2 regions of the Brotaphodocola sp. genome follow, and region 1 is predicted to be linked to the other one. Evidence: riboswitches for the same ligand, from Rfam matches in the RefSeq annotation. Region 1 holds a riboswitch; the other holds the start of a gene.
What was found. Region 1 has a riboswitch for cobalamin ahead of AC4EVX_RS03645 (sirohydrochlorin cobaltochelatase). Riboswitches for the same ligand answer to the same signal wherever they lie in the genome.
Positions count from the first base shown of each region.

Region 2: it holds a riboswitch for cobalamin, as region 1 does, so the genes downstream of both, AC4EVX_RS10135 (ABC transporter substrate-binding protein) here and AC4EVX_RS03645 (sirohydrochlorin cobaltochelatase) in region 1, are expected to answer to the same signal.

Region 1 is NZ_CFAHBC010000005.1:78,758-90,407, forward strand. It holds gene AC4EVX_RS03630 (FecCD family ABC transporter permease) at 1-880, opposite strand, end outside; gene AC4EVX_RS03635 (ABC transporter substrate-binding protein) at 993-2,195, opposite strand; gene AC4EVX_RS03640 (hypothetical protein) at 2,313-3,296, opposite strand; gene AC4EVX_RS03645 (sirohydrochlorin cobaltochelatase) at 3,580-4,611, opposite strand; cobalamin riboswitch at 4,966-5,189, opposite strand; gene trpS (tryptophan--tRNA ligase) at 5,231-6,325, opposite strand; gene AC4EVX_RS03655 (TRAP transporter substrate-binding protein) at 6,412-7,485, opposite strand; partial or broken gene AC4EVX_RS03660 (response regulator) at 7,970-8,308, shown strand; gene AC4EVX_RS03665 (GTP pyrophosphokinase) at 8,389-9,111, shown strand; gene AC4EVX_RS03670 (hypothetical protein) at 9,142-9,309, shown strand; gene AC4EVX_RS03675 (aminotransferase class I/II-fold pyridoxal phosphate-dependent enzyme) at 9,426-10,739, opposite strand; gene AC4EVX_RS03680 (NAD(P)-dependent oxidoreductase) at 10,871-11,650, opposite strand, start outside.
Region 2 is NZ_CFAHBC010000028.1:4,197-15,846, forward strand. It holds gene AC4EVX_RS10105 (tRNA 2-thiocytidine biosynthesis TtcA family protein) at 42-791, opposite strand; tRNA gene AC4EVX_RS10110 (tRNA-Leu) at 1,023-1,106, opposite strand; tRNA gene AC4EVX_RS10115 (tRNA-Leu) at 1,108-1,194, opposite strand; gene lexA (transcriptional repressor LexA) at 1,729-2,349, shown strand; gene AC4EVX_RS10125 (ABC transporter ATP-binding protein) at 2,768-3,514, opposite strand; gene AC4EVX_RS10130 (FecCD family ABC transporter permease) at 3,565-4,641, opposite strand; gene AC4EVX_RS10135 (ABC transporter substrate-binding protein) at 4,629-5,711, opposite strand; cobalamin riboswitch at 6,008-6,218, opposite strand; gene AC4EVX_RS10140 (LysR family transcriptional regulator) at 6,265-6,447, opposite strand; gene AC4EVX_RS10145 (YitT family protein) at 6,516-7,352, opposite strand; gene AC4EVX_RS10150 (AraC family transcriptional regulator) at 7,877-8,863, opposite strand; gene AC4EVX_RS10155 (glycoside hydrolase family 3 C-terminal domain-containing protein) at 9,435-10,304, opposite strand; partial or broken gene AC4EVX_RS10160 (MFS transporter) at 10,322-10,585, opposite strand; gene AC4EVX_RS10165 (glycoside hydrolase family 2 protein) at 10,686-11,650, opposite strand, start outside.

The DNA of each region.
Region 1 (11,650 bases):
CAAACAGCGGTTTCGACGTTCCGAAAATCCGGCGCACAAGCTGGGGAACTGCAATCCCGACAAAGGAAATCGGTCCTGCAAATGCTGTAACACAGGCAGAGAGAATACTTGAGAGCAAAATCAACTCCACACGAAATCTCCGAATGTTAACACCCATACTTCTCGCATATTCCTCTCCGAGCTGACATGCCCCAATCGGCTTTGCAAGCAACATTGCCATCGCCATACCAAGCACCGTCACAACAGTGATTACCCTGACATTTTCCCACGAGATTCCCGAAAAGCTTCCCATCGACCAGTTGTGAAGATTTACAATCTTTGCATCATCCGCAAACGTCACGACAAAATCTGTGATTGCAGAGCAGATGTATCCAATCATAACTCCACAGACTACAAGCATCGCCATCGAACGCACGCGTCCAGAACATACGAGAACAAATCCCATTGAGATCAGTGATCCAATAAATGCAGAGAGGATCAGAGCCGTCGATCCCAGTGCTATTCCTCTTCCAAGAAAGATAATCATTACAAGGGCGACAACCATCTTCGCCCCGGAAGAAATTCCAAGAACAAACGGTCCGGCAATCGGGTTTGCAAAAAAGGTCTGAAGCAAAAATCCAGATACTGAAAGAATTCCGCCGAGAAGCATTGCCGAAAGAAGACGCGGGAGACGAATATCCCAAACAATATGGCAGGCGACCTCATTTTCCTCATTTCCAAGCAAAATTCCGAGAATCTCCGATAGTGAAAGAGGAACACTCCCGGCATTGATATTCCAGAAGACAAGCAAAATCAGAAGCACCAACAGACTGATATACGAAATCTGCACCCGAAGTTTCTGCTTGTCCTCTGATGAATAACTCGCTTGTATATGTTTCATCTCGTTATCTCCTCTGTCACTTTTTATTTAATCTCTATAAAAAAGGGCGACGTTACACACGCTCATCGATTCACATTTTCACTCCACGTTCACTTTGTCCTCGCCTACATTCTTACTTCAACGGATGCAGATACGTCATCTTCGCCGGATCTGGTTCTTCCTCCGTAAACAGCCGGTGCATATCGAGAATCATATCTCCAAGTCCCATACTCTCCTGAAACATATTTTTTCCGGTGCACCACACATGCCCCTCTTTCACCGCCTTAAATCCAGAAAGCAGACTACTCTTTGCGAGAAGCTCCGAGAGACTTTCAAGTTCCCCATCAATCGTGCTGTTGTAAATTAGATAGTCCGCATCTTTTGCCTCTGCATAAAATGCCTCCATCTGCATATTCATCGTGGAAAGTGCATTTCCATTGTCCTCGATATTCTGAGGAAGCGGAATTCCACCTGCCATCCGGATCATCTCTGAGATATAATCTCCAGGTTTTCTGACATTTGCATAGCCGTTTGAGCTGATGTAGAAAAACGTCGCCGTTTTCCCCGAAGCCTGCTCCGCGACAACCTGCTCCACCTCTTTGGCTTTTTCCTCAAAACACGCTTCTGCTTCCTCCTCTTTTCCGAGAAGAACACCGTAAAGTTTGATCCACTCCATGCGTCCGAGAGGGCTCTTCTCATAGCTTGATCGCTCCACAAGTACCGGAATGCCGAGCTTTTGAAGCTGTTCCTTCACCTCAGGGGAATGGGTAATCATCGTAGACTCAATCGCCAAATCACAGGATTTTGAGAGAATCAGCTCATAATCAGGCGCACTGTACTTTCCCGCATAAGTCATCGCCCCCGACTCCATCGCCTGCTTTGCCTCCTCAATATACCATCCACTCTCCTGTGTTCCAGAAAGCGTCACCTGATCAATCGCATCCAGACTGCGAAAAAGATCCATCGCGGACGTCGCCGACAGATAAATATTCGAGAGCGGACGGCAGATCACGGTCACCCTCTCCGGTACATTCTGCGGGATTTCTGCCTGTTCCGGCACAACAAGATAGGTATCTGCATCCCCGATCACAATTTTTTCATACCCGCCCTCATATTTCTCCACTGAAAACTGAGTCGCATAGCGCAGATTCATCGTCTCCTGAAGCGTCATCGTCTCCCAGTCCTGAGAAACTCCTGTGCTTCCTTCCTGTGATCTTGCTCCCTGCTCCGCCGATTTTGACCCTGCATCTTCATTCTTTGCACATCCGGTCAGAGCAATTCCCGTTCCAATCGTCAGCGTCAGCACAATTAGAAAAATCGATAACCTTCTCTGCATGAAACTTTCCTTTTCCCTGCAATTTCCTATTCGTTTTTCCATACGCTTTTCCATACGTCTTTTCATTCGCTTTTTTATATGATTGTCCATACAATTTCTCATTCCCGATTGTCCTGATTAATTCTCCTGTCGCAGGGAGGCAGAATCAAAAGTCAGGGTATAGGAAATCTCATGAGGCTGGCTCATCGCAACCGTGTCGGCGAGCACTGCCAGCTTGCGATCAAACTCAGCAATCGGAATTTCAAATATGGAACTGTCTCCCTCTCCGACCTGACCGATTCGATCATATTTCACATCATTTACCTTCATATAATCGTAATTCGGACTGCTCCAAATCACCTCTGCAGTTGCAACTCCATCTTTTACCGTCAGATGAGTCGGGGACTCAACCGAAACCTTTCCTGATCCGCCCTGCATGCTCACCTCAACCGTGTAAGTTCCATCTGCAAGCCCAAGGCTCTCCACCGTCACAACCGTTCCATCCGCATATGCCTCAGACGGAAGGGAATCTGCGCGGAAAACAATCTCTCTGTCGTACCATTTCTCTTTTTTCTTGCTGAATGCACTGCAATCAATTCCCGCATCAAGCGCCTCAACCGGCACGGTAAATGTGCAGGAACCATCCTCGGCAGTCTCTGCCGGAATCATCTCGCTCTCCTCAGCCTTTACCGCCTCCTCGGCTTTTCCAAGATAAAGTTTTCCGTAACCGCTTCCGCTCATCGTCATAACTGCCTGCATCGCTCCATCTTTGACTGTGAGTTCACATTTCGTCACCTTAAACATGCTCGAACTCGAATCAACGGTCACCTCATAAGTGCCTTCCTTGAGCTGATCTGCGGATACCGGCTCCATGCCATCCTCGACAACTTCCTTTGCCTCCACAGTTTCATCCCCGGATGCTACACCCGCATCCGCAGCTTCTGCGTTCTCACTCTGCGCCGTTGCCTCTGTCGTCTCCTCTAAACTGCTATCACTCTCCGCATTCGCTGTCCCGCTCGTCTGCTCCATCTTGTTTGCCGTATCATTTTTTGCACATCCGGTTGCAAGCACGGTTGCTGTCGCACACATCAAAATTGCCTTTGCCATCCATCTCTTTCTCATAATATTCTCCTCATTTTTCTTTTCTCAATTTTTATATTTTCCTTAAAATTTCTCTTACTCTCGCAAACACTGCCATATCCGATTCTTCTTGCCGATGTCTTGTAATTGGAAATGTGAGAGAAGCGATCCATTCAAGAAGAATTCAACAGGAATCCATGAAGAAAAAAGACCGATAACCAGTTTTTTCCCGGTCCCGGTCTTTCTTCGACTGACTTTTTTCTAATCTAATTTTTTCCGATCACATTTTTTGTAATCTCTTGTGCCATCTTGCGACACCCGCTTTTTATTTTGCCAGATTGTCAACGGCTGCCTGTGCATGCTGTACGAACAACTGCTGGATCGGCTCAAGCTCACCGAGACCTCTTACCAAACAAGTTACCTCATAACCGGCATCCTCGAAGGTCTTCTTCCAGGAACCATCCTCATCGCCTGCCATATCGTTGTTTGCATGATCACCTGCAACGATCATCAGAGGCTCAAGAACAACTTTCTTGTACTCGCCTGCCTGAACCTTTGCAAGAACATCCTCAAGGCTCGGAGTTGCCTCCACAGTACCAACAAAATAGTTCTCATATCCAGACTCCGTCAGCAGATCCTGCATCTTTGCGTAAATCTGGTTGGAATCAGCCTCGGTTCCGTGACCCATGAAGCAGATAGCGGTCTCGCCGTCATCGTACTCAGCAGTTGCCTCGGTGATCGCCGTCATAACAGCCTTAAAGTCCTCATCGCTCGTCAGAAGCGGTTCGCCGATGGATACTTTCTCAAATGCGTCAGAACGCTCTGCAACCTCATTGACAAGATCAGTGTACTCCAGACCATTCATCAAATGGGTCGGCTGAATCACAAGTCTCTTTACGCCATTCTTCTCTGCACGGTCAAGTGCCTCGGTCACATTGTCGATAATCTCGTTGTCACGGGATTTTACATGGTCAATGATGATCTGGCTCGTAAATGCACGGCGAACGGAATAATCCGGAGATGCCTTCTCGATCGCATCCTCGATTGCACCAACGGTCATGCGACGGTTGTCATTGTAGCTCGTTCCGAAGCTGACTACCATCAGTTCATCCTCGCCGATCTCATCCTGATTTCTCGGATTATCCTTGGAAGCATCACCGGTATTGTAGTTCTCTTCCTCTTCTTCCTCGGTCTCTGCGGTCTCTGCCTCAGTCGTCTCCTCTGCAGTGGTCTCCTCCGCACTCGTCTGCGCCTCGGTCGTCTCTGCCGTAGTCTCCTTAGATGAGCTTGAGCATCCTGCTACCACTGCCACCGTCGTTGCTACTGCAAATAAAGCTGCCATTTTTTTCAGTTTCATTCTTTTCTTCCTCCCTTTTTTCTGCAAGTCCTGAGCCTTTTGAATATTTAACGATTCTTGTCCTCGTTCTCTCAGGCTCTGCTCTCTATCCAACTAACTTGAAATAGACAGGAAAAAGTTTCCCACAAAAAATGATTCTGAACAAAATAACAGCTCTCTCATCCGCTTGCATTCCGGTTTCCAAACCGACAGCCGAAACCGAATGTTCCGCTGTATCTGTCAGAAACCTGTCCGCATCGCTTTTCTCATTCTGATATTATCTCTCTTGTACATGTAGCCCAGCATTTTGCTGGTCTGTATATCTCACGCTGCATTCAGGTCGGTACGATCAATTCCTCGTGATCTGGAAAATCTTTCCTGTACCAGCATCCGGCAGGTTTCCTGGCTCAACTGTTTGAGGAATCCATCTGTTCAGTCATTCCCCACGCAAAAGACCGCCTTCCCAATTTTCTATCAGTGGCTTTCTGGTCTTTTCGCTCCAGTCTCACAGTGACGAGATCGCACAGGTCTTTCACCTGTTTCCCTTTTACCTGTCTGCAAGTTCCCTTACAGACAGCACCGGCTACTCTTAATCAGATATTGGCTCTATCCTATCACGGAATGTCACAAAAGACAATCCTTATTTCTCAGCAGAGAATTTTGCCTTCTGCTCCTCCAAGAACTCCGAAGTCTCGAAGTAATCGATCTTCATCGCATGTTTTACCTCTGCAAGAGTCTGGCTTGCAGTCTCTCTTGCCACACGGGTTCCCTCGCGAAGAATCTCGTAAACATCCTCAATCCGGCTCTCATACTCTTTTCTGCGCGCACGGATCGGGCGAAGCTCTTCCTGCATGACGTTGTTCAAGAACTTCTTCACCTTCACATCACCAAGACCACCTCTCTGGTAGTGATCCTTGAGTTCCTGAAGGTTCTTGTAATCCGGAAGATACTCTGCAAAATGATCGTCATTGCAGAATGCATCCAGATAGGTAAATACCGTGTTGCCCTCGATGCAACCCGGATCTTCGACGCGGATGTGGTTCGGATCGGTGTACATTGACATGATCTTCTTGCGAACTTCCTCCTCGGTCTCAGACAGATAGATGCAGTTGCCAAGGGATTTGCTCATCTTTGCCTTTCCATCGGTACCCGGCAGACGCAGGCAGGCCTTGTTGCTCGGAAGCAGGATCTGCGGATCTACGAGAGTCTCTCCGTATACAGAATTAAACTTGTGAACGATTTCCTTCGTCTGCTCGATCATCGGCATCTGATCCTCACCAACCGGAACTGTTGTCGCCTTGAATGCGGTGATGTCTGCCGCCTGGCTGATCGGATAGCAGAAGAATCCAACCGGAATGCTTGTCTCAAAATTGCGAAGCTGAATCTCTGCCTTTACCGTAGGATTTCTCTGAAGTCTCGAAACCGTAACCAGATTCTGATAGTAGAACGTCAGCTCTGTCAGCTCCGTCACATAGGACTGAACAAAAATATTCGACTTTGTCGGGTCAATTCCGACAGATAGATAATCCAGTGCAACCTCCATGATATTATTGCGCACCTTTGCCGGGTTGTCCGCATTGTCAGTCAGCGCCTGTGCATCTGCGATCATAATAAAGATCTTATCAAATTCACCTGAATTCTGAAGCTCCACACGACGCTTTAAAGAACCCACATAATGTCCAACATGCAGTCTTCCCGTCGGACGGTCACCGGTTAAAATAATTTTATTTGCCATTCGTTTCTTCTCCTTGTTCCTCTAAGTTCCTCTAATCTAATTACTTATTTATTATACTCAAAATATGCGCAAGATCAAATGTTATTTTATTTTCCCACTTCCACAATCTTACCGATCAGATCCATATATTTCCCACAATACTCATTGTAAAGCGGAAGCATTTTTTCCTGAAATGCAGACTTTTCCTCCGGAGTCAGTTCAATCACCTGACAACCAGCTTTTTCGACAATCTCCCGTGAGCGCTTCGTTCTCTCCTCCCAGAGTTTTCTCTCATAAAGTGCGGACTCCTTCGCACACTCACGGATGATCTCCTGATACTCGGGACTCAGCTTCTTCCATGTGTTCTCCGAGATCATCTGCACTTCCGGAACTCGCGCATGCTCATCAACCGTCATATATTTGGCGACCTCATAGTGGCGCTCTGACTGATACGACGGCCAGTTGTTCTCTGCTCCGTCAATCTTTCCGGTCTCAAGCGCTGAGTAGACACTCGCAAACGCCATCTGTACCGGCTCTGCGCCGATCAGCTCCACCATCCGGCTCATCAGTTCCGATTCCTGCACTCGAATCTTCATTCCGACCATATCTTCTGGTGTCCGAATCGGCTTTTCTGATGTATAGAAATTTCGCGCTCCCGCATCATACCAGGAAAGTCCGACAAGACCATATCCCTCAAAGTTATGAAGGAACTGGTCTCCGATCTCACTCTCAAGCACCTTCCACATATGTTCTGCACTGTTGTAGAGGTATGGCATCTGGAGTACATTTACGGATGGAATGAATTCTCCGACCGAAGAGAGGGAGGCACGGGTGAAATCAATTCCGCCGAACTGGAGCTGTTCAATCACCGACTGCTCATCGCCGAGTACCGCTCCCGCATTGACCTGAACGAGAATTTTTCCTCTGGTCCGCTCCTCGACCAGTCTTGCGAATTCGTAGGCACCCTGAGTCGTCGGATAATCCTCCGCCTGATTCTCCGCATACGTCAACACAAAATCCGGCACAACCGCTGTATTTTCCCTGTTCTTTGCCCCACACGATGCGAGCAGTGCACATGCGCCAAGCAGGCTGACTGCGCCGAAAATTCTGCCTGCAAATCTGCAAATTTTCTTTCCTTCACATCTCCCACTCCGCATGTCTCCGTTTTCCTGCCTCTCCACCACATTTTCTCCTTCTGCTTCTACACTTCTTTTTTCTTTCCATTTGTCAATGATTCCAATTATACCATAAATCCGATATGCTACGCTTCCAAATGTTGAAAGAATTTCACCAAAATTTATGAAACAGAGTGCGCATCTTCGTTCCACTGCGGTCGGTGCATAACAAGCGCCACTGGCGCTTTGCACCCTCGCGGAGCGTATCACTCAGAAGGGGATTGTCTCCCCTCCTGAGAAGACTTGTGATACCCCACCTAAAGAGGAGGGGGGACATCCACTCTGAGTTATAACATAATCTTAACAAGTTTACGACTCTTTCTCAAACGATCCACATGTTAATCCATTCACATCTACGGTACACAGAATTACCACAAAATTTCCACAAGAATATCACAGACTCCTTTTAAGATTAAGTAACGTATCAGTTAAAATTATTAACATTATAAATAAACATTATAAGAGAGAAACAAACGGGAGGATGAGAACGATGAGACTACTGCTTGCGGAGGATGAGCATTCGCTTTCTAAAGCAATCATCACAATCTTGGAGAGAAACGGCTACCAGGCGGATGCTGTCTACGACGGGGAGGAGGCGCTGAATGCCTTGGCGAGTGGGCGTTACGACGGCGCCGTTCTCGATATCATGATGCCGAAAATGGACGGACTCACCGTCCTCAAACAGATCCGTTCTCATCAGAACCAGATTCCGGTACTTCTTCTGACTGCACGTTCCGAGATCGATGACAAGGTTGAGGGACTTGACCTCGGCGCAAATGACTATCTGACAAAACCGTTTGCCTCAAAAGAACTTCTCGCCCGAATCCGCTGACGATCACCGTGCAGATTCCAGGCTGTCCCGTCAGCAAGACCTGATAAAAGTAAAAGATTGAAAGAAGGGAACACAAGATGAACGCAGAGACAAATGCAGGAGGAAACACCAAGACAAACACCGAAACAAATACAGGGACAAACGCTGATCTGGATCGTGCGGACACCAACTCTTTTTATGGGGATCGCCTTTCTGCAATGCAGGCGACTGCCGAACAGCTCACAAAAATCATCGAGTCTTACCCTGGAAATACACGACCCGGCAATCAGAGTGACAACAAGTATCACCCTGTTCTCTACTGCACTTCCCGGATCAAATCGCCGGAGAGCATGAAAAACAAGCTCAAAAAACACGGCTATCCGCTTACCTGCGAGTCTGCTCTCACGAATGTCCGGGATGCAATCGGAATTCGGGCGATCTGCTCGTTCTCCGATGATGTATTTGCACTTGCACGCTGGCTCTGTGAGCGCCCGGAATTCAACGTCATCAACCAGAAAGATTACATTTCCTATCCGAAGCCGAACGGCTACCGGAGTTATCATCTGATTTTTCAGCTTGTCGACGGACCGGGAGACGGACTCTTTGCCGAGATTCAACTTCGAACGATCGCGATCGATTTCTGGGCGAGTCTGGAACACCAGCTCAAGTACAAGCACGAAATCACTCACGAGGCACTGATTCGCAGTGAACTCAAACGATGCGCCGATGAAATCGCCTCGATCGATCTCTCGATGCAGACGATTCGGGATTTAATCGACGATAATTTTTCAAATTGCTCAGAAAGGAGCTCGTCACCATGACAAGATCACAATACACAAGAGACAACAACAATGGCACAGACACTTACAATCGTGGCAATCACAAATGTCTCTGTTCAGGAGGTTCAGCGATACTTTGATATGTTCGGGCGCAGTGGTCCGTGGACGACCCAGTTTCAGGAGACAAAGAGCTGTGGCTCGGGTGTCATCATCGCAAACGAAAAAAGCGTTTCACTTTGAGGGATCCCCTCAGAGCGAAACGCTTTTTAATGCTTATTTATTTATGCAGATAAAACGATAACATACTTTTTCATACAGACTAAACAAACATCACGGATATGAGTTCATCTAAGTAATTAAGCCTCAGCAACTACCTTGAATGCCTCATCCAGATCCTCGATGATATCATCTACATTCTCAGTACCGATGGACAGACGAATCGTTGCCGGAGTAATGCCCTGATCTGCCAGCTCATCCTCGTTCAGCTGAGAATGGGTTGTGGATGCCGGATGGATGACCAGAGACTTCACATCTGCTACGTTTGCAAGCAGAGAGAAGAGCTCCAGATTGTCGATGAACTTCTTCGCATTCTCTGCACCACCCTTGATCTCGAAGGTGAAGATCGAACCACCACCGTTCGGGAAGTACTTCTTGTACAGTGCCTGCTGTTCCGGATCATCGGATACAGACGGATGATGAACCTTCTCTACAAGCGGATGCTTGTTCAGATACTGAACAACCTTCAGTGCGTTCTCCACATGACGCTCTACTCTCAGAGACAGAGTCTCAAGACCCTGTAACAGAATCCATGCGCTGATCGGAGCGATCGTTGCGCCGGTATCTCTCAGCAGGACTGCACGGATCTTTGTCACAAATGCTGCCTTGCCAACTGCCTTTGTGAAGCTGACGCCGTGATAGCTCGGGTTCGGCTCGGTTAAGGACGGGAACTTTCCGCTTGCCTCCCAGTCGAAGTTACCGCTGTCTACGATCACACCGCCGAGAGTGCTTCCGTGACCACCGATGAACTTAGTTGCGGAGTGAACAACGATGTCTGCTCCGTACTCGATCGGACGTACCAGATACGGGGTTGCAAAGGTATTATCAACTACCAGCGGAATCTTGTGTGCATGTGCAATGTTTGCGAGTCTCTCGATGTCTACAACATCGGAGTTCGGGTTTCCAAGGGTTTCTACATGGATTGCCTTGGTGTTATCCTGAATGGCTGACTCTACTTCCTCATAATTGAACGGATCTACGAAAGTGGTCGTGATGCCGTACTCACTCAGAGTATGTGCTAACAGGTTGTAGGTACCGCCGTAGATGTTCTTTGCTGCTACGATGTGATCGCCTGCATGTGCCAGATTCTGGAAGGTATAGCTGATTGCTGCTGCACCGGAAGCAACTGCCAGCGCTGCAACACCGCCCTCAAGAGCCGCAACTCTCTGCTCGAATACATCTTCGGTCGGGTTGGTCAGACGACCATAAATGTTACCTGCATCTGCCAGTCCAAAACGTGCTGCTGCGTGATCACAGTTGCGGAACACATAGGAGGTTGTCTGGTAAATTGGAACGGCTCTTGCGTCGGTCACTGCATCCGGCTGTTCCTGTCCTACATGAAGCTGTAAGGTTTCAAACTTTAAATTTCTGTCTGCGTATGCTTTTTTACTCATAATTGATTTCCTCCTCAAGTTCAGGTCTATTTTTTGTTTCCTTTATTTCCTATCAACTTACAAGGAGATAATAACAAACTTTCCAGAATCTGTCTAATAGAAAAAAACAGATCTCTAGTTATAGATTAAACCTATAACTCATTTCGGCAGGGTGTTCCCTCTTTCATCTGCACGATTCCCCGGATTCCACAATCCACCATACTGCGAACCGCGGTATCTGTATAGAATGCCATATGCGGAGTGAAAATGACGTTGCGGAACTGGTGCAGATAGAACCAGTTTCTGTTTTTCAGAATATCAATGCGGTGATCCTCGTGGATGATTCCCTCCTCGCCCTCAACAGTATCAAGACCGAGTGCTCCGATCTTCTCGCTCTCAATGCCCTCGACAAGCGCATCGATATCCACAAGCTCTCCGCGCGCGCAGTTAATCAGGATCACGCCATCCTTCATCTTCGCAATCGTTTCACGGTCGAGCATATGATAATTTTCCGGTGTCAGCGGAAGATGAAGTGTGATGATATCTGCCTCGCGGTAAACGGTCTCGCGATCCACATAGGTCGCATACTTCTTCACTTCCTCCTTCTCATAAGGGTCAACTGCCAAAATCCGACAGCCAAATCCAGACAGACTACGGATTACCTGAGCACCGATTTTTCCGGTTCCGATCACACCGACTGTCATGTGCTTAAGCTCGCGCCCCATCAGTCCTTTCAGTGCAAAGTCGTTGACCTGACCTCTCCAGAGCGCCTGCTTGTAATTGCGCAGACACATCAGCATCATCATAATCGTGAAGTCTGACACTCCGTCCGGCTCATAGCTTGCATTGCACACATGAATGCCAATGCTCTTCGCATATGCCACATCAATATGGTTAAATCCGATCGTTCTCGTCGAAAGACACTCCACGCC
Region 2 (11,650 bases), on a different contig from region 1:
AAAGCTCACGCCTTTAGGTGTGGGATGGATAGCATAGATGTTTATTTTTGTGATTCTTCGTCGTCTTTTTTCTGTGTAGAAGTCCAGTCCGGGATATTTCCATTTACGATCGCATGAAAGATGCGCTTTTTTGCACCGCGGTTTTCGTGGTCGATGCCGATCAGAAGCTGTTTGACATACTCTCTGCGCGTGTGACCGTCGGCTGGACAGGGATTCTTGCAGACAGGAAGCTGCATGAGATTGCGGAAACCCCTGACATCCCCTTCTTTGACGAGCATCAGCGGGCGGATGACCGTGAGATTCGTCTTCTCAAGATGAGTGACTGGTGGGAAAGCATAGAATCGTCCCTCGTAGATCAGAGACATCATGGCAGTCTCGATCAGATCATCCTGATGATGAGCATAGGCGATCTTGTTACAGCCGAGTCGCAGTGCCTCATCGTTTAATGCGCCCTTTCGCATTTTGGCGCAGAGTGAGCAGGGATTGGACTCTTTTCGGATATCGAAGAGGATCTTGCCGATCTGGGTGGAGACGACGGAGTAGGGAATACCAAAGTCTTCACAGAGTTTTCGGATCGGTTCAAGATTCATCGTATCAATTCCCATGTCGACGGTGATTGCGGAGAGGGAAAATTTGCGGGGATAGAATTTTTGAAGACCGTGCAGGGCATAGAGCAAAGTCAGGCTGTCTTTTCCACCTGAGATGCCGATTGCGATGTGGTCTCCGTCCTGAATCATATCATAAGTATCAACTGCCTGGCGCACCAGACTCAAAAGTCGCTGTAATTGCATAAAAAGTACCTTCGGATTTCATATTTTCATATTATATCGTAATTTTCATAAAGTGGCGCGATGCCCCGACTTCTCTGTTTTGCCTTCAAACATTCGAGGATAGGTTCTAATTTTTCTTCAGGAATTCGTTGTCAATCCACTGCAGTCGGTGCATTTTTTGTTTCATAGAACGCAATTTCCTATGAAACAAAAAAGCGACTTCGCAAAATCACGAAATCGCTTTATAAAAAATGCAGAAGAAGGGAGTCGAACCCTCAAGGTATTGCTACCACACGGACCTGAACCGTGCGCGTCTGCCAATTCCGCCACTTCTGCATGGTGCGGAAGATGGGACTTGAACCCACACGACATTGCTGCCACTAGATCCTTAGTCTAGCCTGTCTGCCAATTCCAGCACTTCCGCTCACAGGTATGTATTCTACTACAAGTGTTTCCAAAATGCAAGTGTTTTTTCAAAAAAAATAAAATTTTTTAATTTTGATTTTTACAGGTGTAATGAAAGCAAGATATTTTGAAAAAGAAGGGTATGAGATTGTTGTGGATACCCGTGGAACTCTGCTCTGGGAGGATTCTGCCAAGGCGGGCGCCCACTGTTGATTCTGATGAGTGAGAAAGCCAACAAGGAGTATTTGGATTATTTGGATGGCAAGCATATTTCATGGCTGATCAACTCCTACAAACAGCAGTAAAGTGAGGGTAAATGCCAAGTGCACATCCCTCCGGAGCATTTTTTGTATGATAGGACGCAATTCTCTATCATGCAAAAAAATATGTTTTCGAACATTCGTTCGTTAACAAGATGGTCAAAAAAACGAACAAAGGTTTGCTTTTATCAGAAACATATGATAAGATAAATTTACAAACATTTGAAAATAAATTTTCAGAAAAAACATAAATATCCTGCTGAAATATGCAGGCAAAACAGGAGGGCGGACAGATGGCCAGAAAAAAAATCTCTCAGAAACAACAGGAAATTCTTGATTATATCAAGGCGTGCATTCTCAAAAAAGGATACCCACCAGCAGTTCGCGAAATCTGCGAAGCCGTTCATTTGAAATCAACCTCTTCCGTTCACTCTCACTTGGAGACGCTTGAGCGAAACGGATACATCAGACGTGACCCTACAAAACCACGTGCAATCGAGGTTCTTGACAACCAGTTTTCCACTCAGCGCCGTGAAGCTGTTCAGGTTCCGATCATTGGAACCGTCGCTGCCGGACAGCCGATTCTCGCCGAGCAGAATATCGAAGAATATTTTCCGATCCCTTCCGAGTATCTTCCAGCAGGCGGAGAAGTCTTCATTCTGCGTGTCAAAGGCGAGAGCATGATCAATGCCGGTATTTTCAATGGTGATCAGGTCATCGTTCAACAGATGAATATTGCCGAGAATGGAGACATCGTTGTCGCACTGCTTGACGACTCTGCGACAGTCAAGCGCTTCTACCGCGAGAACGGTCACTATCGCCTGCAACCGGAGAATGACACGATGGAACCGATCATCGTCTCAGATGTTCAGATTCTCGGAAAAGTAGTTGGACTGTTCCGAAGAATGTCTTGATCTCGAGATCTTAACCAGATTCCGTTAAACCTGGCAGAACACATTTGCGAATCGAAACCAGCGAATCTAACATGTACGAAAAATCCCATGTCTGAAGGCATCGAAATGGAAACTCGCACGCCTAAAACATGGGATTTTTCATAACAAGCGCCACTGGCGCTTTGCACCCTCGCGGAGCGTTTTTGTACGATAGAACGCAATTTCCTATCATAATTTCCTATCATACAAAGAAAAACAGCCGGTTGGGGGACCGACTGTTTTAAGGAGAAGGTATTTCGTTTCTTATGGGATGTTGCAAAAAACTATATTTTGTATTGGGGGGTTACGTCTATTATAATAGCATGAGCCATCAAAAAAGTGTGCACAAAGTTTGATTTTTTTTGAAAAAGTTTTTTTGCATCTTCCACAATGTGTATCGTTATAAAAACATAGCAAAGTCTTTTTCCCCGTTTTCGTTCTGATACGCTTCTCCCTCGATATCAAAGACCTGCTTAACTCTCGGACGATTAAGCGCCTCGATCGGTGTTCCCTGCGCAATCACTTTTCCCTCATTCATCAGAAAAATATAATCGCAATAATGCGTTGCCAGACGCAGATCATGAATCACAATCAGTACCGTCTTCTTACACGCCTTCAGATAATCAAGAAGAAAGAGCTGGTGACGAATATCTAAATGGTTCGTCGGCTCGTCCAAAATCAACGTGTCCGCTCCCTGCACAACCGCTCGCGCGATAAATGCCATCTTCCGCTCTCCTCCAGACAGCGAAAGGATACTGCGATCCCTCAAGTGCAAGATCCCAAGTTCCTCCATCGCCAGCTCCATGACCTCTCTGTCCGGACGAGAATGGTCAGCTCGCGCATATAGTCCCATTGCGACGACTTCCTGCACCGTAAAATCAAAGACACTCGCCATATCCTGACCGACATAGCCGATCATCGATGCCAGCTGCTTCGGCTTATAGGAAGAAACCGGCTTTCCATCCACAAGAATCTCTCCCTGGGACGGTGTCGTGATCCCAAACGTCGTCTTAATCAAGGTTGATTTTCCGCATCCGTTCGGTCCGATGATCCCGGTCAGACAGCCCTCCCGATTTTCCAGATCAACTCCCTTTAAGATTTCTTTTCCACCAAGCCGGACATGGATATCCTGATATTGAATTTTCATACTTTAAGAAAAATCCTTTCCTATCCTTACTGCCTTACTTTTCGCAACCTTTAATGTCCACCATATCTGCTTCGAATCATCAGAAACAGGAAAAACGGTGCTCCGACAAAGGCTGTGATGATTCCAAGTGGAAGTTCCGCGACTCCAAATCCTCCTCTCGCAAGCGCATCCGCCCACGCAAGATAGATTCCTCCAAAAAGAGCAGAAAATGGCAGTACAATCCGGTTGTCACTCGTCCCGGCAAGGAAACGCACCGTGTGAGGCACAACGAGTCCCACAAATCCAATGATACCCGTCACGGAGACAAGTGATGCGACCATCACCGAACAGAGAATAAAGACGGAATTTCGGAACAACCGCACCCTCATTCCCATCGCCATCGCATCATCATCGCCCATCATCATCATGTTAAACTGCCTTCCGGCTATCGTACAGATTATACTTCCCGCAATCACGCACACCGTCGGAAGCGCAAGGCTCTTCCACTGTGCAGACGCAATGCTTCCCATCTGCCAGTTATAGACCGAAGCGATGCTCTCCGGACTCTTTGCAAGGAAAATCAGAAAACTCGTCACTGCACTCATCACCGCATTGACTGCCGTTCCCGATAAGAGAAGTGTCACCGGCTGAAGTTTTCCACCTCCTGCACTTTTTGCCATCAGATAAACCACTCCTGCAGAGAGAAGTGCTCCGAGAAATGCAGACACTGTCGTCTGGTATTGTCCCGCAAAAAGCGGAAACGGCATCAGAAGTGCCCACGCTGCCCCCGCGGAAGCTCCGGACGAAATGCCAAGAATATACGGGTCTGCAATCGGGTTCAGCACAATCGCCTGCATCGCAGATCCACAGACAGCCAGTCCCGCTCCACAGACCACCGCAAAGATTACTCTCGGCAAACGGATGTTCCAGATAATCTGAAAATGTGGAACAGAGTAGACTCCCTGCGCAAGTTTCTCGCTCCCGCCAAAAATCTTATCGACGATGATTCCGGCTGTCTCCGAAAACGAAATTCCGGTCGAACCAATACTCACCGTTGCAACCATAGAGATGAGAAGTCCCACCAGAAGCAGAAGAAAGAGCAGGAACTCTCTCCCGCTCTTTCCCTGCTTCCCGTTTACTCGAAACATTCCGGGTAGAAGTGCTGTGCAAACTTCTTGCACGCACTTGCCGCACGCACATCCTGCATCACTTCTACCAGCGGAATAATCAGGTAATTCTCATTTTTTACTGCCGGAACTTCAGACAGAGCCGGATTGCTCTTTAAGAAATCGAGCTTCTCCTCCACGGTCTGAGTGCCGTAATCGTTGATGATAATCACATCCGGATTCGTCTCCACAAGAGTCTCCACGCTCGTGTTGAACCAGCGGGAATCTGCCATGTTGCGGGTACAGTTGACTCCACCTGCAAGTTCAATCAAGTTGCTCTCAAGACCTTTTGAGGTCGTGTAGATCTCATTCCCCTTGAAGGTGTCCAGAACGAAAGCCTTCACCTTTGTATCCTCCGGAACGTCCTTAACTGCCGTCTCAACCTCTGCAATCTGATCCTGAATCTCTGTCACGAGTTCCTCTGCCTTGTCCTCAACCTTAAAGATCTTTCCAAGATTGCGAATATCCGTATATACATCCTCAACCGTCTCATCCTGCACGATCGTTCCCGTGATCGTCAGACAGTTGATGCCCTCATTTTCAAACTGCTCATAGCTTCCCCAGGAACCATCTTTAAATGCGCTGATCTGTCCGATTACAAGATCCGTTCCAAGTGCAACTGCATTCTCATTTGATTTCTCGATCTGCGGAATCTTCTCAAACTGTGCCTCAAGCTCCGGAAGCGGTTTATCTGCCGCGCTCGTCGATACATTTCTTCCGACAACTCGGTCTCCAAGTCCAAGCATCACCATATTCTCGGCAGCATAAAGGTTTGCACACAGTACCTTCTCCGGCATTTTCGTGAAGGTAACGGTACGCTCTCCATTCTGAATCTCAACTGTGCCATAATCTGCCGGATCCTGCTGATCCTTGCTCTCCGCCTCGCTCTGATCCGCAGATGCCTCAGATGCTTTGCTCTCCTCTGCCACGGACGATTCTGCTGTGGTCTCCTGCGCACTTGTCGTATCTGCGTTCTTTGGAGCACATCCGGTTGCTAACGCCATTCCGAGAAAAAGCGCCATTGCCTGTACAACTACCTGTTTCTTTTTCATGTTTTTCTCCTCTTTTTCTTCTGCATCATGTCCGCACTTCTCTTACGGGAATATGGGAAGCAAACATGAGCGATGATCGTTGAACTGATAAAAAGATAGTGCTTTGATGCATTTTTCGCTGAAATAAAATCTGAAACAAAAAAATGCCCTCTTTATCGCCTTGACCCTGATTTTCAAAACATCTCAGGTGCAAATGGCAACTCTAAGCGCACATCATAGCATGGGGAGAAGAATACTCATCAAAAAGACGCTGTTCCTTTCTCCAGCGTCTCATATCCAACCTTCCCTCCGAAAGCGGATAATCCCACATGACAGCAGGTCTCCTGGCTTGGAATCATCCTCCGTCTTCGTCTTCCCGGCATTTTTATCTTTCTGCCAGTGACTTTTCTTCAACGTGTGGTAAAAGACTTCGTCCTCCAGTACAGTAGCGGGGGCTGCGCTGTTTGCCAAATGATTGGGGACAGCTTCCCTGTCAGGCCTTTCGGCACTGTCACGCCTATTTGATTTCAGTTCATCCGTATTATAAGAGGTTTTTTGTTCTTTGTAAAGGTTTTTATTTACTCTGATTTGCTCTGTCTTCCTGCTCTCCCGCCTGTGTCAGGGAGAGCGGACTCGTCCTCCTGTCAAAGATCTTTGCACCCAGTTTCTCCTCGATCTTTGCGAGGAAACTGCAAAACGCCGGTTTGGACACAAGGAGCTGTTCCGCTGCCTTCGTGATATTTCGGCATTCCGACACAGACTCTATCTATGATCCTCGCCCGATCTGCACATGGTCTGATTCTCTTTTCAATATCCTCATCACACTCATCGTGGCAGGGAAAATCCCTTTCCGAGTACCTCCTCCGTCGAATCCACAAGCACAAAGCCTTCCGGATCGAGTTCGCGAATCAGGCGCTTGATCTTTGGCAGACGACGCGGAGAGATCGCGCACAAGATCGCCTTCTGGTTCTGTCCTGTGTATCCGGTCTCAATCGGAAACAGCGTCACGCCCACATCGTTTCCGAGCAGAGTCTTTTGGATCTGTCGGTATTTCGGGCTGATGATCCAGAGCTTGACCTGTGTGCTTCCTGTCATCAGAACCTTATCCAGAATCACGGACATCACCATAATCTGAATCATGCCGTATAAAATCTGATTGATGTTGGAAAACGGAATCTGAAGTCCCACAACAAGAATGCTGATTCCCATCATCGCTGTGCCGACCGGTACCCCAAAAATCCGGTTGACAATCAATGGTGGAATATCAAGACCACCCGTCGAAGCATGGGCCCGCATCACAAGTCCAATCCCAATGCCATACAAAATTCCCGCAAACACCGCGCAGAGCACCAGATCATCCGTCAATGCTTTTCCGTCAAACACAATCTCTAAGACGCGCAACATTAGCGGAAAAATCACAGTCGACAACAGTGTCGTCACCGCGAATTCCTTTCCCAAAATCCAGAGTCCAAGCAAAAAGCAGACTCCATTCACAACCGCATACGTCGCGGAGACAGGAAGAGAGGTAAAGACATACACAACCTTTCCGACACCTGTCGTTCCCCCCGTAATCAATCCTGTACTCTCCAAAAATGCTGCCGTCGCAAACGCGACAATCAGATTTCCCACAAGCACCATCAAAAGATTTTTTAATTTTTCCATGTGAACCCCCATTCCCTTCTCTGACTTTTCCCCTCGTTAACAGTTAACACTACTTACTCCATCAAACAACCGCAAACTCGTGCTGATGCAGACATCTGCGTTCTAACGCAGGCGCTTATTTTTCTATTGCGCTCATTTCATTATAGCACAAAAAAGCAGTTTCTGTCTGCATGATTCACAGACAAAAACTGCTTTTCCATGATCCAACAATCAACCGCAGATCAGCGAATAGACTCCAAGTCCCGCAAACGCAGTGCTGATGATCATTGCAAGGAAAATCAACCTTCAACCTTGAGAGAATCTTCCTGTAAGTGTAAGTATTCTTATAAAACGAACAAAACTTTTATCAAGCGTCTCTTTAAAGTGATAAAGTAAACAAAAAAAGGCGAACGAAAGAGTCTATCATCTCTCTTTCGCTCGCCTTTTTTCGATCATATAAATCATACGATCACACACTCACGCAATTTATTAAACTTATCAAATAATCAAACAAATCTGTTAAATGATCTGAACCACATAAATTCCTAGTGAAACGTCTCACTCTTCCGATTTCCAAAGCTCTGACTGTGAACCACCCGATACTGACGTGGGGTCATTCCGTAACGCTTCTTAAACTGTCGGTAAAAATAGCTTACATTCTCATATCCGACGCTCACTGCAACTTCTTCAACCTGAAGATCTGTCTCCACAAGATATTTCGTCGCCTTCTGAAACCGCTTGCGCATCAAAAGCTCCTGAAATGTACATCCAGTTCCCTGCTTAATGATCTTACTAAGTCCGGATAACGACTGATGGAAATCCTCTGCGACCTGGCTCAAACTCGCATTCTTATACTGTGTATCAATATATTTTAAAGTTTCTTTCACGATCACATCTTTATGATTCTGTGAGGAATTCTGAATCAGATTTCCAGAGCTTCCCAGAATATGAAGGAAAATCAATCCCATCGTATACTGGCTGATGATGCTGTCATTTCCGTCATCCCGATACGTCGTAACGATCAGGTTGTCCATCAGATTGCGAATATCCGTCTGTCCCCGCTTCTGGAACAGAAGGTACTGCGCGGATGGATTGTTCTTTCTGAGGAAATTCACCATGAAATTGCGGATCTCACTCGGTTCCTGAAGCATCTGGAACGGAATATCAAAGAATTCTGGGCGCACAATCAAAAACAATGCCAGATCCCCTGGTTTTCCCAGTTTCACTTCATGCTCCACATACTGATTCATCATGAGAAGATCGCCCTCATGCTGAATCAGTTCTTCTCCATCGATCCGATGAATGACACCTCCATGGATTGCGTACACCATCTCAATATAATTATGGCGATGCAGAGGAATCGGCTCCTCATCTCCATAAGCTCTTGCGGTAATCAGCTGACGGTCTTTCAGAAATAGTCCTGCATCCATAACGGCTGCTCCATTTCCTTTTGCCTGCTGAAATATCGTTCTCAACTGTGATTTTTCCTCTGCTGTCACTCCCAGCTGCTTTTTTATTTGTTGTTCGTTCATGAAAAAACCGTCACTTCCTTAAAATGTATATGTTTTTTTAAAACACAGGTATCCTTGACAGAATTTTAACTTTATTTCTATCCCCTTAATAATCCCCGGTTTATAATATAACAGAAAGTTTCGAGAACGTTCAGATTCTTAATTAACAAATAGCTGTCCTGATTTTCCTGTTTTTTTATATTTTGCTCAATTTTCTCCAATATTAGTTAAAAAAACGAGTCATTTTTACTCAATTTTTCAAATATCGTTAAACAAAATACGCGCAGATTCGAGTATTTCTTTCGCAAATCCAGGCTTCTACACTCCATTGCCTGCTATTATAGCATTCTTCGTTTCAAAACAAAATAACACTCATTATATCGAATCTCTTTATTTTTCAAAAAAGTAAAAAACTGTTATTCATTTTTTTCTTTTCGCAGCAAAAAAGCGGGGAAATATCCTGTTTTTCGGATACTTCCCCATCTTTGCATTTTTTCGCTCCTATCGATTTCCGTTTTTTACACATTTCGATTTTCGCTTTTTATTTTTCTAAATTTCAAATTTCTCCATTTTTAGTTTTGTTTTTTATTTCTCAATCTTCCATCGAGCTTTCATAGTTCAAGCCGAAATCCAGCTCATAATAATTTCCCGCCTGATCACGGTACGCATAGGCTTTTCCGTTCTCATCCTTCAACTCATCCGGAAGATACTGATCCTTGTCGTATCCAGGCACATCGTTCGGGCTTATGCAGACTCCATCTGCATTGACCGCGAGAACCTCATCCCCTCTTGGCAGAGTCACCGGCAGTTTTCCGGTCGGTGCAAAACGTCCGAAGATCACATCGAGAGTCGCCGACACATAGGTATCAAATCCCGCAAGGAAGGCATCACAGTGCGGTTCTACGTTTCCAACTTCCCATGCAAGCGTAATGTTGACGTTCGCGATCACCTTTCCACCGTGGCTGTGCAGAATCTCTGCGATCTGTGCAATCCGTTTTACACCACTGAGTGTCGTCTCCAAATGCGTCTCTGCGGTCGGTCTTCCCTCCTCATCGACGTTGCAGACTTCCTTGTCTTCACACAGATCCAGTTCCAGATAGCCCGGTGTCGCACTGAAGTACGCGCCCGATGACGGCTGAAGCAGAAGGATTGCAAGATCAGCCTCCTCGACGTTGTTTGTCAGAGTCACGCCCATCGCGTTCTCTGCGACCTGTTTTTCGAGGGATTCCGTCGCTTTTTCTGCCATTTTCGGGTCCTTGTGGAAACACTCCACATACACTTTTTTTCCATTGCACTTTTCTGCGGTGAGTGGCAAAATTCCATCATTTTTCAATAGAACGACACTCTTTCTGTGTGCCTCCATCGCATGATCCCAGTCAGTCTGATTATAAATAACTTTCTCCGCCCGCTTCGGATCGCGGTACGGATTCTCAAACATGCCGAGCGCAAACATCTCCGTCATTGTGCGGGTAACTGCGCGGGTTTGAACTTTCCATCCTTCGTCGGTGCAGATCGGTCTACAATCTGTCCCATTGTCACATCGGTCACTGCATCTACAAAACGCGCCGCCATCATCAGAAGTCCCACGATTCCGGCTGAAACCCCCATTACATCCGTGTAGAACTTCATCATAAACATCGATGACAACATAAACGTGAAATCATTTCCGAAATCTCCAAAGAAATATCCCACTTTGTCTGCAAAACCAAATGGTTTTACATTTTTCCTTGCCTGTCCTGCCATTTTTCTTCTCCTATTCTTGACCAATTCTCGAGTCAGAGCCCACACAGGGCGCAAACCCTGATTCTCTTGTATTTTTAGGTTCTTTCGATTCCTGCAACGTTTACACCCGGTCGATTTTGATCAGCTTGGCGTTTAAGCTCTCAAGAAATCCCTCCGGCATCGTGCCACTCGCCAGACCTGCCATTGATTCCGGTGTCATCTTTTTCATCATATCCCACATGCCAACTCCCGGTTTCACAATGAAATTCGTTGCCAGCTTGACTGCATGTGCCGTGATCTCAAATGCCTCCGGAGACTTTGCAAGTTCCTCCATCGTATCACGAATACTGTATTTGCCCTCCGGGAATTCCATCGGCGCTTTCAGATCCATATCTCCGATGCTTGAGAACCAGTTTGCCACTCCCTCTGCTCTCTCATTGACTTCCGGAAGTACGTAGATTTCAGGCTCCTTCTCCACTTTCTCAAGAGAGATCGAATCTTTCATGCTTCCTGCCTCTGCAACGAGAATGTTGTTTCCTTCTTTCAGAGATACCGTGAAAACAAATACCTTATCGGCTTCCTTCTCCGCAACGAGACTTCCATTTACAAACAGCTTAACGCTCGGCTGATTCGAGTAAACGCGAACCTCAGTCGTCTCACCGGCACGCTGTGCATAGCGCCGTCCACAGATGTGAACCATCGGTTTCTCGCTCCAGTATGACTGATAAATATAAAAGCTGTCTTTCTTTACCTTTCGGTCGATCGTCACAAGTCCCTTGTTGTTTCTGCCTACAACTCCGCCCTCATTTCGCGCTGCACAACCGAAGTCAAACATGTTCCATGCATGGCTCGACCACATCCACGGTCTGTCGTTCAAAACTTTCGCCATATGCTCGTGATACAGCGCCTGATACTCCTCAGAATAGTCCTTACAAGCCGGGTTCGGTCCGTGGTTTGTGATCACGCCCTCACAGCCGTACTCGCTCAGTCCCAGACAGAGATCCGGGTGAAGCTCATGGAAACGGTCAAGCCATGGTCCGTTGTCCTCCATCTTTCCGCCGTACCATCCAAAATAGTGGTTGTAGC